Regions from separate parts of the Pontibacter populi genome, predicted to be linked through region 2. Evidence: riboswitches for the same ligand, from Rfam matches in the RefSeq annotation. Region 2 holds a riboswitch; each other region holds the start of a gene.

Evidence for each region. Region 2 has a riboswitch for S-adenosylmethionine ahead of ABS362_RS05830 (O-acetylhomoserine aminocarboxypropyltransferase/cysteine synthase family protein). Riboswitches for the same ligand answer to the same signal wherever they lie in the genome.
Region 1: another riboswitch for S-adenosylmethionine. It lies ahead of metH (methionine synthase); the one in region 2 lies ahead of ABS362_RS05830 (O-acetylhomoserine aminocarboxypropyltransferase/cysteine synthase family protein).
Region 3: another riboswitch for S-adenosylmethionine. It lies ahead of ABS362_RS08400 (SLC13 family permease); the one in region 2 lies ahead of ABS362_RS05830 (O-acetylhomoserine aminocarboxypropyltransferase/cysteine synthase family protein).

What each region holds. Positions count from the first base shown of each region.
Region 1 is NZ_JBEOKT010000017.1:46,732-50,980, reverse strand. It holds gene ABS362_RS15795 (ribonucleoside-diphosphate reductase small subunit) at 1-82, opposite strand, end outside; gene rplU (50S ribosomal protein L21) at 722-1,030, shown strand; gene rpmA (50S ribosomal protein L27) at 1,091-1,360, shown strand; SAM riboswitch class I at 1,623-1,732, shown strand; gene metH (methionine synthase) at 1,805-4,249, shown strand, end outside.
Region 2 is NZ_JBEOKT010000004.1:184,930-189,178, forward strand. It holds gene ABS362_RS05825 (SDR family oxidoreductase) at 1-832, opposite strand, end outside; SAM riboswitch class I at 1,097-1,203, shown strand; gene ABS362_RS05830 (O-acetylhomoserine aminocarboxypropyltransferase/cysteine synthase family protein) at 1,471-2,799, shown strand; gene metX (homoserine O-acetyltransferase MetX) at 2,989-4,050, shown strand; gene ABS362_RS05840 (homoserine dehydrogenase) at 4,031-4,249, shown strand, end outside.
Region 3 is NZ_JBEOKT010000006.1:82,480-86,728, reverse strand. It holds gene ABS362_RS08405 (hypothetical protein) at 1-381, shown strand, start outside; gene ABS362_RS08400 (SLC13 family permease) at 492-1,838, opposite strand; SAM riboswitch class I at 2,079-2,183, opposite strand; gene ABS362_RS08395 (DUF72 domain-containing protein) at 2,359-3,105, shown strand; gene ABS362_RS08390 (cyanophycinase) at 3,220-4,065, shown strand.

The sequences.
Region 1 (4,249 bases), on a different contig from region 2:
TTTTATACATCTGCCATACCTCATCATGCTGAATCGGGAACAGTACAAAGCGGTTTGGGTTTTCTTGTAATATTGGCTCCATAAGCTACTAAATGTTTTATTGGTTGAAGGGGTAAGCTAATCAGCTTAGAAAACACCCCATATTTACTTTTGTTTTCGACGGGTGCCCGGCAGGTACCCGATAGTATCGTGACTTCAAATATAGAGAATTGAACTTGAAACTAGGGGCTAAAGTTGTTCAATTTATGCACAAATAATTAACTGGCTGATGCTGTGTTATTTGTGTCGAAATCAACACGGTTATGCACATGCGTTATCACATATATTATCATATGATTATATTGGTATTTATCTAAAAGATGTGTTTTAAGTGCAATGTTCAGGCGCTCTATAGTGTTTAAACACGTTATCGTAAGCATAAAGTGAAATAAAAGTCCAAAAAGCATAATTAAATGCCTTGCCCAGGAGGTGACCCACGGAGAAATAAAAAATGCTTTGTGGAAAAGTGTGGAAAAGTATTTTTGATGCAACTGTCTGCCTGTTATATGGTTAAGGCTGTTTTAAAGATGTGCAAAAAGATGTCCCTGATATTTCAACATGGTTATCCACATTGTGTAATTGCTCTCTTTATTTAGATGAACAAATTAAGCAGCAAGCATTTGCAAATTAAATATTAGCGCCGTACTTTTGCAGACTAAATTTTAAACATACATTGAAGCTGATGTACGCAATTGTAGAAATCGCAGGTCAACAGACCAAAGTAGAGAGCGGTAAGTTTATCTACTCTAACAAGCTTTCCGGCAATGAAGGTGACGCCGTTGAGTTCGCCAATGTTCTTCTTACAGATGATAACGGTACACTAACCGTTGGTGCTCCATTCGTAAGCGGTGTTAAAGTGGTTGGTAAAATCCTTGGCAACGTGAGAGGCGAGAAAATCCGCATTTTCAAGAAGAAGAGAAGAAAAGGGTATAGAAAGTCTAGAGGACATCGTTCTGACTATACGAAAGTTCTTATCGAGAGCATTGGTTAAGAGTAAGAGGAAATTATCGTAGAAACTTTCAGGCCCAGGCCTGATTAAATAGTAAACAAAATGGCACACAAAAAAGGAGCTGGTAGTTCTAACAACGGTCGTGAGTCACATTCAAAACGACTAGGTGTTAAGATTTATGGTGGCCAGGAAATTATCGCTGGTAACATCATTGTAAGACAAAGAGGTACTGCACACCACCCAGGCAAAAACGTGGGTATGGGTAAAGACCACACTCTGTTCGCACTTATTGATGGCAAAGTAGAATTTAAGAAAAGCGTTAAGAATCGTTCTTACGTTTCTGTAATTCCTAACGTAGTAGCTGAGGCTTAATACGAAACTTTGCAGATGCAACAGAAAAGGGATGCCGGAAGGTATCCCTTTTTTATTTTGTAAGATGGTGAACTAGAGATTTTTAGTCTCGTATAATAGACTATAAAGAGTTATAGTTAATACAATTAAACTCTTTTAGGAAAAGGACACTTAATGTGTCCTTTTCTGCTTTTCAGACATTCCTGAGCAAGCCTGCAACTATAGTTATATACTAATGAAACATAATTGTGGCTTTTTGCGGATATGTGTAGTAACTTGCAGTTTCTTATCAAGAAAGACCGAGGGAATGGGCCCTGTGACGTCTTAGCAACCTTGACTAAACTTGGTGCTAACTCCCTTCCGGAAGCTCTTGCTGTCCGGAGAAGATAAGATAGACCTCCTTTCTCTGGGTGTCCTTTCTTGATAAGCAGTAGCAGTTTGCAAAGCGAGAAGACGGATACCAACATGAAGAACAACCATCCCATTTACAGTTTATTAAAGGAACGCGTGCTTGTGCTTGATGGCGCAATGGGCACCATGATCCAGCGTTATCAGCTATCAGAAGCCGATTTCCGTGGCGAGCGCTTTAAAGATCACCCATCTGACCTGAAAGGCAACAACGACCTGCTCTCCATTACCCGCCCGGATATCATCAAAGCCATTCATACTGAGTACCTGGAAGCTGGGGCTGATATTATTGAGACCAACACATTCAGTGGTACAACTATAGCTATGGCTGACTATAAGCTGGAGCATATCGTGTATGAACTCAACTATGAGTCGGCTAAAATTGCGCGGGAAGCTGCAGATGAAGTGGAAGCCAAAGATCCTTCGCATAAACGTTTTGTAGCCGGTGCTATCGGCCCGACAAACCGTACCGCTTCGCTTTCCCCGGATGTAAACAACCCTGGCTACCGAGCTATAACATTCGACCAACTGGTAGAGGCTTATTATGAGCAGGTGCGTGGTTTGGTAGATGGCGGCTCTGATCTGTTGCTGGTAGAAACTGTTTTTGATACGCTGAACTGTAAGGCTGCCCTTTTCGCGATACAGCAATTTGTAAATGATGGCGGTAAAGAGCTGCCAATTATGATATCCGGAACTATAACTGATGCCAGTGGCCGCACCTTGTCTGGCCAGACCGTAGAAGCCTTTTACAACTCTATCTCGCATGCGCCTATTCTAAGCATAGGCTTTAACTGTGCCTTAGGGGCGCGACAGCTAAAAACACACATACAGGAGCTTTCCCGCATTTCGGACTGTTACATCAGTGCTTATCCGAACGCCGGCTTGCCGAACGCCTTTGGCGGCTACGACGAAACTGCCCAGCAAATGGGAGCTATAGTTGAGGAATATCTGAAAGAAGGTCTGGTAAATATTTTGGGAGGTTGTTGTGGTACTACGCCAGTACACACCAAAGTAATTGCAGACTTAGTGCGAAAGTATAAACCGCACGTTCCTACCCCGGTTGCCCCACTCCCACGTTACAGCGGCCTCGAGCCCCTAACTATAACCCCCGAAAGCCTTTTTGTGAATGTCGGTGAACGTACCAATGTTACCGGCTCCAAAATGTTCTCCCGCCTTATCGTCAATGGTCAGTTTGAAGAAGCTTTGGCAGTTGCCCGTCAGCAGGTAGAAGGCGGTGCCCAGATCATCGATGTGAACATGGACGAAGGCATGCTTGACTCGGAGCAGGCCATGACAAACTTTCTCAACCTGATCGCCTCTGAACCGGATATTTCCAAACTTCCTATCATGATCGACTCTTCGAAGTGGAGTGTGATTGAGGCTGGATTGAAATGTGTACAAGGCAAATCTATAGTTAACTCCATCTCACTTAAAGAAGGTGAAGAAGCCTTTAAGAAATTAGCCCGTAAAGTGCGCCAGTATGGTGCCGCGGTGGTGGTGATGGCATTTGATGAGCAGGGCCAAGCCGATACCTTGGACCGCAGAAAAGAGATCTGCGAACGCTCTTACCGCATATTGGTTGATGAAGTAGGCTTCCCGCCGCAAGACATTATTTTTGACCCGAACATACTTGCCATTGCTACAGGAATAGAAGAACATAACAACTATGCAGTTGACTATATCGAAGTAGTAAAATGGATAAAAGCCAACCTGCCACATGCGCTTATAAGTGGTGGCGTAAGTAACCTGTCATTCTCGTTTAGGGGTAACGATGCCGTGCGTGAAGCGATGCACACCGTGTTTTTATACTATGCCGTGCAGGCTGGTATGGACATGGGTATTGTGAATGCCGGTATGCTGGGCGTGTACAGCGAAATACCAACCGAACTGCGCGACCTGATAGAAGATGTGATCTTTAACCGCCGCCCGGATGCAACTGAGAAGCTGGTAAACTATGCTGAAACTGTAAAAGGTAAAGGCAAGACTGCCGCTGCCGCTGATACCGCATGGCGCGATGCCCCGGTAAAAGAACGTCTGGAGCATGCATTGGTGCGCGGTATAGTTGATTTTATTGAAGAAGACACTGAGGAAGCCCGTCAGAAAGCTGCCAAAACGCTGGATGTTATTGAAGGTCCGCTGATGGCAGGTATGTCGGTGGTGGGTGATCTGTTCGGTGCCGGTAAGATGTTTTTGCCGCAGGTAGTGAAAAGTGCCCGCGTGATGAAGAAATCGGTGGCGTACCTGTTGCCGTTTATGGAAGCAGAGAAGCTAGCCGGTGATACGTCTAAATCTACAGCCGGGACCATACTTATGGCAACTGTAAAAGGCGACGTACACGATATTGGCAAAAACATTGTGGGTGTGGTGCTGGCTTGTAATAATTATGAAGTAATAGATCTGGGCGTGATGGTGCAGCTAGACAAGATCCTGTCTGAAGCCGAAGCGCATAATGTAGATATCATTGGCTTGAGCGGATTGATCACGCCATCGCTGGACGAGATG
Region 2 (4,249 bases):
GTTTGATGCGATTATCCTGAACTATAGTATCGTTGCGGAGGCTCTCTACTAAACTGCGGGAAATAGAAAAGCTGGTGCTGGTAACAAAGTAAAGCCAGTAAGAAGATAGCTTCGGTGTGAGGACCGGAACTGTAAAAATAAAACGTTTCAGGTGGCGCACCTTTGCCAGTTTTTCGAGCATTTGCTTGTAGGTAAGCACATCGGGTCCGCCTATTTCCAGTCGTTGTTCATAACAGGCGGGGTTTGAGAGCACGGCAGTAAGGTAAAATATCACATCCCGTATGGCTATGGGCTGGCAGCGGGAGTTGAGCCAGCGCGGTGTTATCATCACAGGCAATTTCTCTACCAAGTCACGGATTATCTCGAAAGAAGCGCTGCCGGAACCAATAATAATAGAGGCCCGAAGTACTGTTAAAAAAGCTTTTGCCTGATCCAGGATATCCTCTACATGTCGCCTTGAGGATAAATGCTTTGACAGCTGTGTGGTATTGGAAAGTCCGCTCAGGTAGATGATCTGTTTAGCTGTAGTGCTATTAAGGTAGGCGACAAAATTTTCGGCAGAGGTATGTTCGGCTTTTTCAAAATCGTTGCCGTGGCCGCCCATGGAATGCACCAGGTAGTAAGCGGCATCTATGTCTTTGGGTAGGGCGGTAAGTGTTTCGGATTGCAACAGGTCGCCTTTAATAATTTGTACTTTATCCTTAAGCGTGTCCTGTAGTTCGAAGCGGCGCGGGTCGCGCACCATACACACGACCTCATGCTGTTGCTCCACGAGAACAGGTAATAGCCGCCTGCCGATATAGCCGTTTGCTCCGGTTAAAAGAATCTTCATGTAAGCATGTTTAGGTAGTATGTTCTGCCATAGCAACAACTAACTAAGCCTGATGTTCAGGAATTATAAAGCTACATTTTTAACGTGTATTTTTCAGGTGCAGGCTGAATTCAGACTCGTTTTTATAGTTGTAAAACATTGAATTACAGGTGTTAAATTGGGTATTTGAAAAAATATTTAATAAAATATTCATCCGGCATTTTGTTTTTAGAGTAAATGTAGTCTAAGTTTGCATCATCAAGTCAATGATCCCTGGCGGTTATTGATTTATAAAGAAGCGTGGAGAGACAGGCTCTGAGAAGCGCTAGCAACCTAACCCCTATGGTAAAGGTGCTAATTCCTGAATCCGGAAGTTCGGATGACTATAAATTGATAAGAACATGAAAAAGGGAATTAAGCCAACACTCGAACGTTTTGTATTTTATCCGGTAGCCCAACTACTTGGAGTATCTTATTTATTTGCTTTCAGGTACATGCGAATGCAAACCTGTTGTTGCTGTCGCTAATCCTTTAGCTTCCTGAACCATTGTGCCCCGCAGCCCCCTGCAGGTTTATACCTGTAGTCCCGCTGCTGTATCCGCACACTCATTTCTCTTTTCGCAATTCAACTTATTTCATACTTTTTAATCAGAAAAATCATGTCTACCACACATCATTTTGAAACGCTACAACTACATGCAGGCCAGGAAATAGATCCAACTACCCGTTCCCGCGCTGTGCCCATCTACCAGACAAGTTCTTATGCTTTTAAAGATGCGGCCCATGGTGCCAACCTGTTCGCCCTGAAGGAATTCGGCAATATTTACACTCGCATCCAGAACCCGACGACCGATGTTTTTGAAAAACGCATTGCTGCCCTGGAAGGCGGCGTGGCGGCTGTTGCGGTAGCCTCAGGGCAAGCGGCACAATTCATTGCACTTACCAACATACTGCAGGCCGGAGACAATTTTGTGAGTACCAGTTTTTTGTATGGCGGCAGTTATAACCAGTTCAAGGTTTCTTTTAAACGCCTGGGTATAGAGGCCCGCTTTGCCGACAGTGATGACGTGGAGAGCTTCGGGAAACTGATCGACGAAAACACCAAAGCCATTTACCTGGAAACGATCGGTAACCCTCGCTTCAATATTCCGGACTTCGAAACTATAGCTGCACTGGCTCGCAAGCATGACCTGCCATTGGTCGTGGATAACACCTTTGGCGCAGGTGGTTACCTGTTCAGGCCGCTGGAGCATGGTGCAAATGTGGTGGTGGAGTCGGCTACCAAATGGATAGGCGGGCACGGCACCAGCATTGGCGGCGTAATTGTAGATGGCGGAAACTTTAACTGGGGCAACGGCAAATTCCCGCAATTTTCCGAACCATCAGAAGGCTACCACGGACTTAATTTCTGGGAAGTATTCGGGACAGATGGGCCATTTGGCAATATCGCTTTCGCGATAAGAGCCAGGGTAGAAGGTTTGCGTGACTTTGGTCCTGCCATCTCTCCATTCAACTCTTTCCTGCTGCTGCAAGGTTTGGAAACATTATCGCTGCGCGTGGAAAGAACGGTGCAAAATGCACTAGCACTGGCGAAGTGGCTGGAAAAACATGAGCTCGTAGAAAGCGTGAACTACCCGGGGCTGGAATCAAGTAATTACCATGAACTGGCGAAGAAATACCTGAAGCGCGGCTTTGGCGGGGTGCTATCTTTTAAACTGAAAGGCGATAGAGAACAGGCGGAGACTTTTGTGAATAATTTAAAACTGGTAAGCCACCTGGCTAATGTTGGCGACGCTAAAACACTGATCATTCACCCGGCATCTACCACACACCAGCAACTGTCAGATGCAGAACAACTGGGCGCCGGGGTAGAGCCGACTTTACTTCGCGTATCGCTTGGCATCGAGCACATTGATGATATAAAAGCAGATTTCGAACTGGCTTTTGCGGCTGTTAAAAATGCAGTAGCAGAACCTGTGCTAAACTAAACTGTAGTAAAACCCACCCCTAACCCCTCCGAGGAGGGGAATAGGATACTCCCAAAAGTCTCTCTTCGAAAAGGACAGATGGAATTCAACGCTAACTATAGAACTATAAATTCAACTATAGCAACAGCAGAAAATCCCCTCTCGGGAGGGGTAGGGGTGGGTTAACTCTAATGTAGAAAGACAACTTCCATGTCCACAGAACAACATACTTTTCATTATCAGCAGGAGTTTAAGCTGGAATCGGGGATCTCGTTGCCCGGCTTCCAGCTTGCTTATACCACCTACGGTACACTAAACCCGCAACGCGACAACGTGGTGTGGGTGTGCCATGCCCTTACCGGCAGTTCAGATTTTACCGACTGGTGGAGCGGCCTGTTTGGAGATGGCAAACTATACGACCCCGAAGACTGGTTTATAGTTTGCGCCAATACACCGGGTGGCTGCTATGGTTCTACTGGTCCGCTTTCGGTTAACCCCAATACGCTGCAGCCTTATTACCATAGTTTTCCGCAGCTTACCAACCGCGATATTGTGGCGGCCTTTGACCTAATGCGGCAGGAGCTGGAGCTGGAAAAGGTGCACACGCTGATCGGAGGGTCGTTGGGTGGACAACAGGCATTGGAATGGGCGCTACAGAAGCCGGACGTGTTTGAAAGATTGGTCCATGTGGCTTCTAATGCGCGTCATTCTGCCTGGGGAATTGCTTTTAACGAGAGCCAGCGCATGGCCATCCGCCAGGACCCGACCTGGGCCGATTATAGTGAACCAGCAGGCCAGGAAGGGTTGAAAACGGCAAGGGCCATCGCTATGCTTTCGTATCGCCACTATACCAGTTATGAGCTTAACCAACAGGAACCCGGCAATAGCATCACAGACAACTATAGAGCTGCCAGCTACCAGGTTTACCAGGGCGAAAAGCTGGCAAAACGCTTTAATGCTTATACCTACTGGTTACTCTCCAAAGCCATGGACTCGCATAACATCGGCCGCAACAGGGGAGGAGTAGAAAACGCACTACATCATTTAAAAGCTAAAACACTTTTTGTAGGTGTAGATACCGATCTTCTTTTCCCGGTAGAGGAACAACGGTTCTTACATGAGCAGGTGCCAGGTTCTGCATTTGCTTTACTGCATTCTGATTACGGCCACGATGGCTTTTTAGTGGAAACTGAGCAACTGATTCAAGCAGTCCGCAATTTCTATCAAACTGAAACTATAAATGAACGATACTATGAAAAACAAACCGTCTAACATCAGGCTCGGCATATTCGGGTTTGGGTGCGTAGGGCAGGGGCTATACGATGTGCTGCAAACTATAGAGCAGGCAGGCATTGAGGTGGCTCCGATCTGTGTAAAAGATAAGGAAAAGCCACGCAGCTTACCGGCATCAGCATTTACTTACAACCCGCAGGACCTGTTACAGGACGAAAGCATTACTCTGTTTGCGGAA
Region 3 (4,249 bases), on a different contig from region 2:
CAGTTAAAATTCGTTTATGTGGAGTGGCTTCAGCACCCGCCGAGCGAAGTGTTCAGGCAAAATTTTATGAAGGCTGTGGAAACATGTATCGATAAAAAATGTGAATATTGGCTGAGCGACTCTCGTGCTATACATTACCTGGAGTTTGCAGACCAGAACTGGATATTAGAACTTGTTTACCCTTTGTTGCCAAAAGCAAACCTACTGAAGTTTGCGCGAGTTAACACACTGGAGAGTATTGCTCTGATGGATGGCGCCCGCGTTTGTAACACTATTGAACAATTGCCGGAGTTTAAATTAAAGACCCAGCTCGAAGTTTTCAGCTCTAAAGAAGCGGCACTTAACTGGCTGTTCGACGGCAACCCGGTTGCTGGTTTATAGCTGAATATAGTGTACCCGATACCATTAAAAAGAACCACTTAAACTATGGCCTGAGTGGTTCTTTTATGTTGGCCCTACATAACCTGAACTATAGTCTGCGACCGCATGGCTTAATTTACGACTGCCTCTTTGGTTACTGCCAGAACAGGTTTTTGCTGAAGAAACTTATCTATAAAAGGTGTAAGGATAGCCAACACGGTAAAGAACAGCAATAAGTATAAATACCACGCGTAAGGCAATACCTCCAGGTAAGAAACTTCTCCGTTTGTAAAGTTCAGCATGATCAGGATCTGTGCGCCGTAGGGTAGCAGGCCCTGCACAATGCAGGCAAAAATATCGAGTATGGCAGCTGTTTTGCGTTTGTCTATGTGGTAGCGCTGGCTTATATCTTTGGCTACAGGCCCGGTTATAACTATAGAAACCGTGTTGTTGGCTATGGCACTGTTTACACCACTCACCAGCAAGCCCACACCAACCTGCGAAGAACGGTAGCCACTGATAAACTTGTTTGCCTTGCTAAGCAGAAACTGGATACCACCCGCCTGCCGCACCATTTCGGCCAGTCCGCCGGTCAGCATCGATAGCAGGAAGATCTCGGTCATGCTGGTAAAGCCTTCGTATATTTTTTTGCTGAAAAGCAGCACATCCAGTTCGCCGCCAACTATACCAACCAGGCCCGAAGCCACAATACCCGCTATTAGCACCGCAAACACATTTACCCCATACACCGCTAAAAACAACACCAACAGGTAAGGCGCTATCTTCAGAAACTCAATTTCACGTGTTACAGGTAAAACAGCCTGGGTTGCATCGTTCTGAAAACCAGCGAAAAGCAAAAGCCCGATGGTAACAAACGCAGCCGGACCCGCTATCAGGAAATTCACTTTAAACTTATCTTTCATCTCACACTCCTGCGTTTGAGTAGCCGCTATAGTCGTATCGGAAATAAAAGAGAGGTTATCGCCGAACATGGAACCACCCAGCAATGCACCCAACATCAGCGGCATCGAGGTATCGCTTTGCTCGGCCAGCCCCACTACTATCGGCCCCAGGGCAACTATAGCTCCCACCGACGTACCTGTAGCCGTAGACAGGAATGCTGCCAGCACAAACACGCCCAGCGCCAGGTACTGCACCGGAATATAGTTTAAGCCCAGGTTTACGGTAGCATCTACGCCGCCAATGCTTTTAGAAACCACCGCAAAAGCGCCGGCCAGCAGGTAAATAACGCACATGGTCACGATCTGGGAATCGCCGCAACCGCGCACCAGGGCATCTACTTTGGCATTTATGTTTCCTTTTAAAATCAGAAATGCTGCTATGATACCGCATACTACAGCAACCGGCGAGGGCAAAGCATAAAAGTCGTTGAGCACAATACCGGCGCCCAGGAAAATAAATACGAATACTAAAAAGGGAAACAGGGCTAATCCGCCCGTCTTTTGAATCTGATCCATTGTAAAGTTAAACCTGAAAGAAAAGCGAACTATAGCCACAGTAAACTTACTGTTAACCACAGATGCCATTTTGATAAAAGAATTGAAATGAATATTAAGGTGTGGCCACACTGTAAGGCAGCCATCAGTGGGAATTAGCTACAACAGCAACAACAGTTTGCCATAGCAACAGGCGTTGCGGTAACGGGCAAAATAGCCGGAATAAATACTGAAAGAGTGTGTGGTAAGTACATGTGTAGTAATTTATAGTTCCCAAAAACTGGGCAGGTGTTAGCACCATTTCAATATTATTGACGGTTGCTAGAGGTTCTCGGAGCCTGCTCTCTTCCCTCTTCTTTATAAATCTTGATAAAGATGCTGCAAAGGTAAGACCACTGCCTCAAAAATTGCAAGCTTTAAATGATAAACCTGTTATAGGATGACCTAACAACTATAGTTTGTGAATGTTTTACTGGTTTGCACTTAACAGGGATGAACAGCCAGGCACAACATACGTAGGTAGCTGCAACAACTATAGTTTATGGAACAGATACCGAACTTAAATATGGGCACGTCTGGATGGAGTTACCGCTGGATGGAAGTACTTTACCCACCCGAACTAAAATCGGCAGACCGGCTGGCCTACTATGCTACCAATTTTAACTGCACCGAAATAAACAGCAGCTTTTACCACTTTACCATGGCCAAAACCGTGGAGAAATGGCTGACTACCACACCCGCTTACTTTAAATTTGCACCTAAGCTGAACCAGGAGATAACACACAAGCGCAAGTTTGTTGATGCCGAAGCACCCCTGGATAAATTTATGTCCAGCTATAGTTTAATGGGCGACAGGTTAGGTCCGGTGCTTGTCCAGATCGCCGGCAGTTTCCGGTTCGACAGACCAACTGCGGAGGATTTTTACAGATTGCTCCGCGATAAATATCCAGCCCAGCCTTTTGCCCTGGAGGCCCGCCATGTGTCTTGGTTTACCGATGAGTCGATGGATTTGCTGCGTGATTACGACATTACAACTGTTATAGCCAGCGCCGGCAAGCGCTTTCCGGGCACCGAAGCAACCACCACCAACATTGCCTATCTGCGCCTGCACGGCGACGAAAAAATGTACTCCTCTGCTTACTCCGACGAAAAACTGGAACGCTACGCCTACATGGTAAAAGATTGGTTGGAGGATGAAAAACAGGTCTGGATTTTCTTTAATAATACTATTTTAGGAAACGCCGTACTCGATGCCCGCAAACTATTCGATATGATCAAAAATCTATAGTTCATCTTAAGTGGTCGAGTAACTTTTCCGACTGTTACTGCATCTGAACTATAGTGTAAAAGCTTTACACCGTCAGGCTCTGATTACCGTTTTATAGTTAAATAACAGCAGCTTATGAATATCCCAAAAGGTAAGATTATGGCTATCGGTGGCAACGAAAGAAAAGGGAATGAGCCGGTTCCTGTACCCATAGATGAGCATTCTCATTCTGTAGACGAAGGTATTCTGAAACGGATACATGATGAGCTGCATGGCCAGGGCACCCGCATAGAAGTGGTAACTACGGCAACTATAAATCCCGAAATAGCCGGCAAGGTTTATACGGATGCATTCTTACTGCTGGGCTGTGATAACGTGGGTGTTTTACCAATTCAAACCCCAGAAGATGCCAACCGACCCGAATACCTGGAGCGCCTGAAACAAACCCATGCAGTAATGTTTACCGGCGGAGACCAACAGCGCATTACTACTACTTTTAGCGGTTCGGAAGCTCTACGCATATTACAGGAACGTTACCAGCACGAAGAAAAATTCCTGGTATCGGGTACCAGCGCAGGCGCCATGGCGTTATCGGGAGTTATGATAAACGGGTCCATTGAGACTGCGCCTCTGCTGAAAGGAAACGTTGAACTTACAACGGGGCTGGACCTGTTGGATAAGATCATCATTGACACTCACTTCGTGAACCGCCGTCGCATTCCCAGATTGATAGAAGCCATCGCCAGTAATCCGACCCATATCGGCATTGGGCTTGGCGAAGATACGGGCATCCTGATAACAGAAAATAACTGCATCGAAACCATCGGCTCCGGGCTGGTCATTGTATTGGACGGACGAAAACTGCTGGAGAACAACTATAGAACTATAGATTCCGGCGATGCTCTCTGTGTCGAGAACCTGATCATACATGTTCTGCCTAAAGGCCGATCGTACCACATTTCATCCGGTGAGTTTGTATAGTTGCAGGTTTAATTCACCCCTACCTCTCCCGAGAGTATTAACCCACCCCTGCCCCTCCCAAGAGGGGAATTATCCGCCTTTACCAATTTTCAAATCATAGTTTTATAGTTGACGATCTCCCACGGACAGGTCGCGACCTGTCCCTACGGAACTATGACCATGATAAAAGTCGAAGCTTACCGGT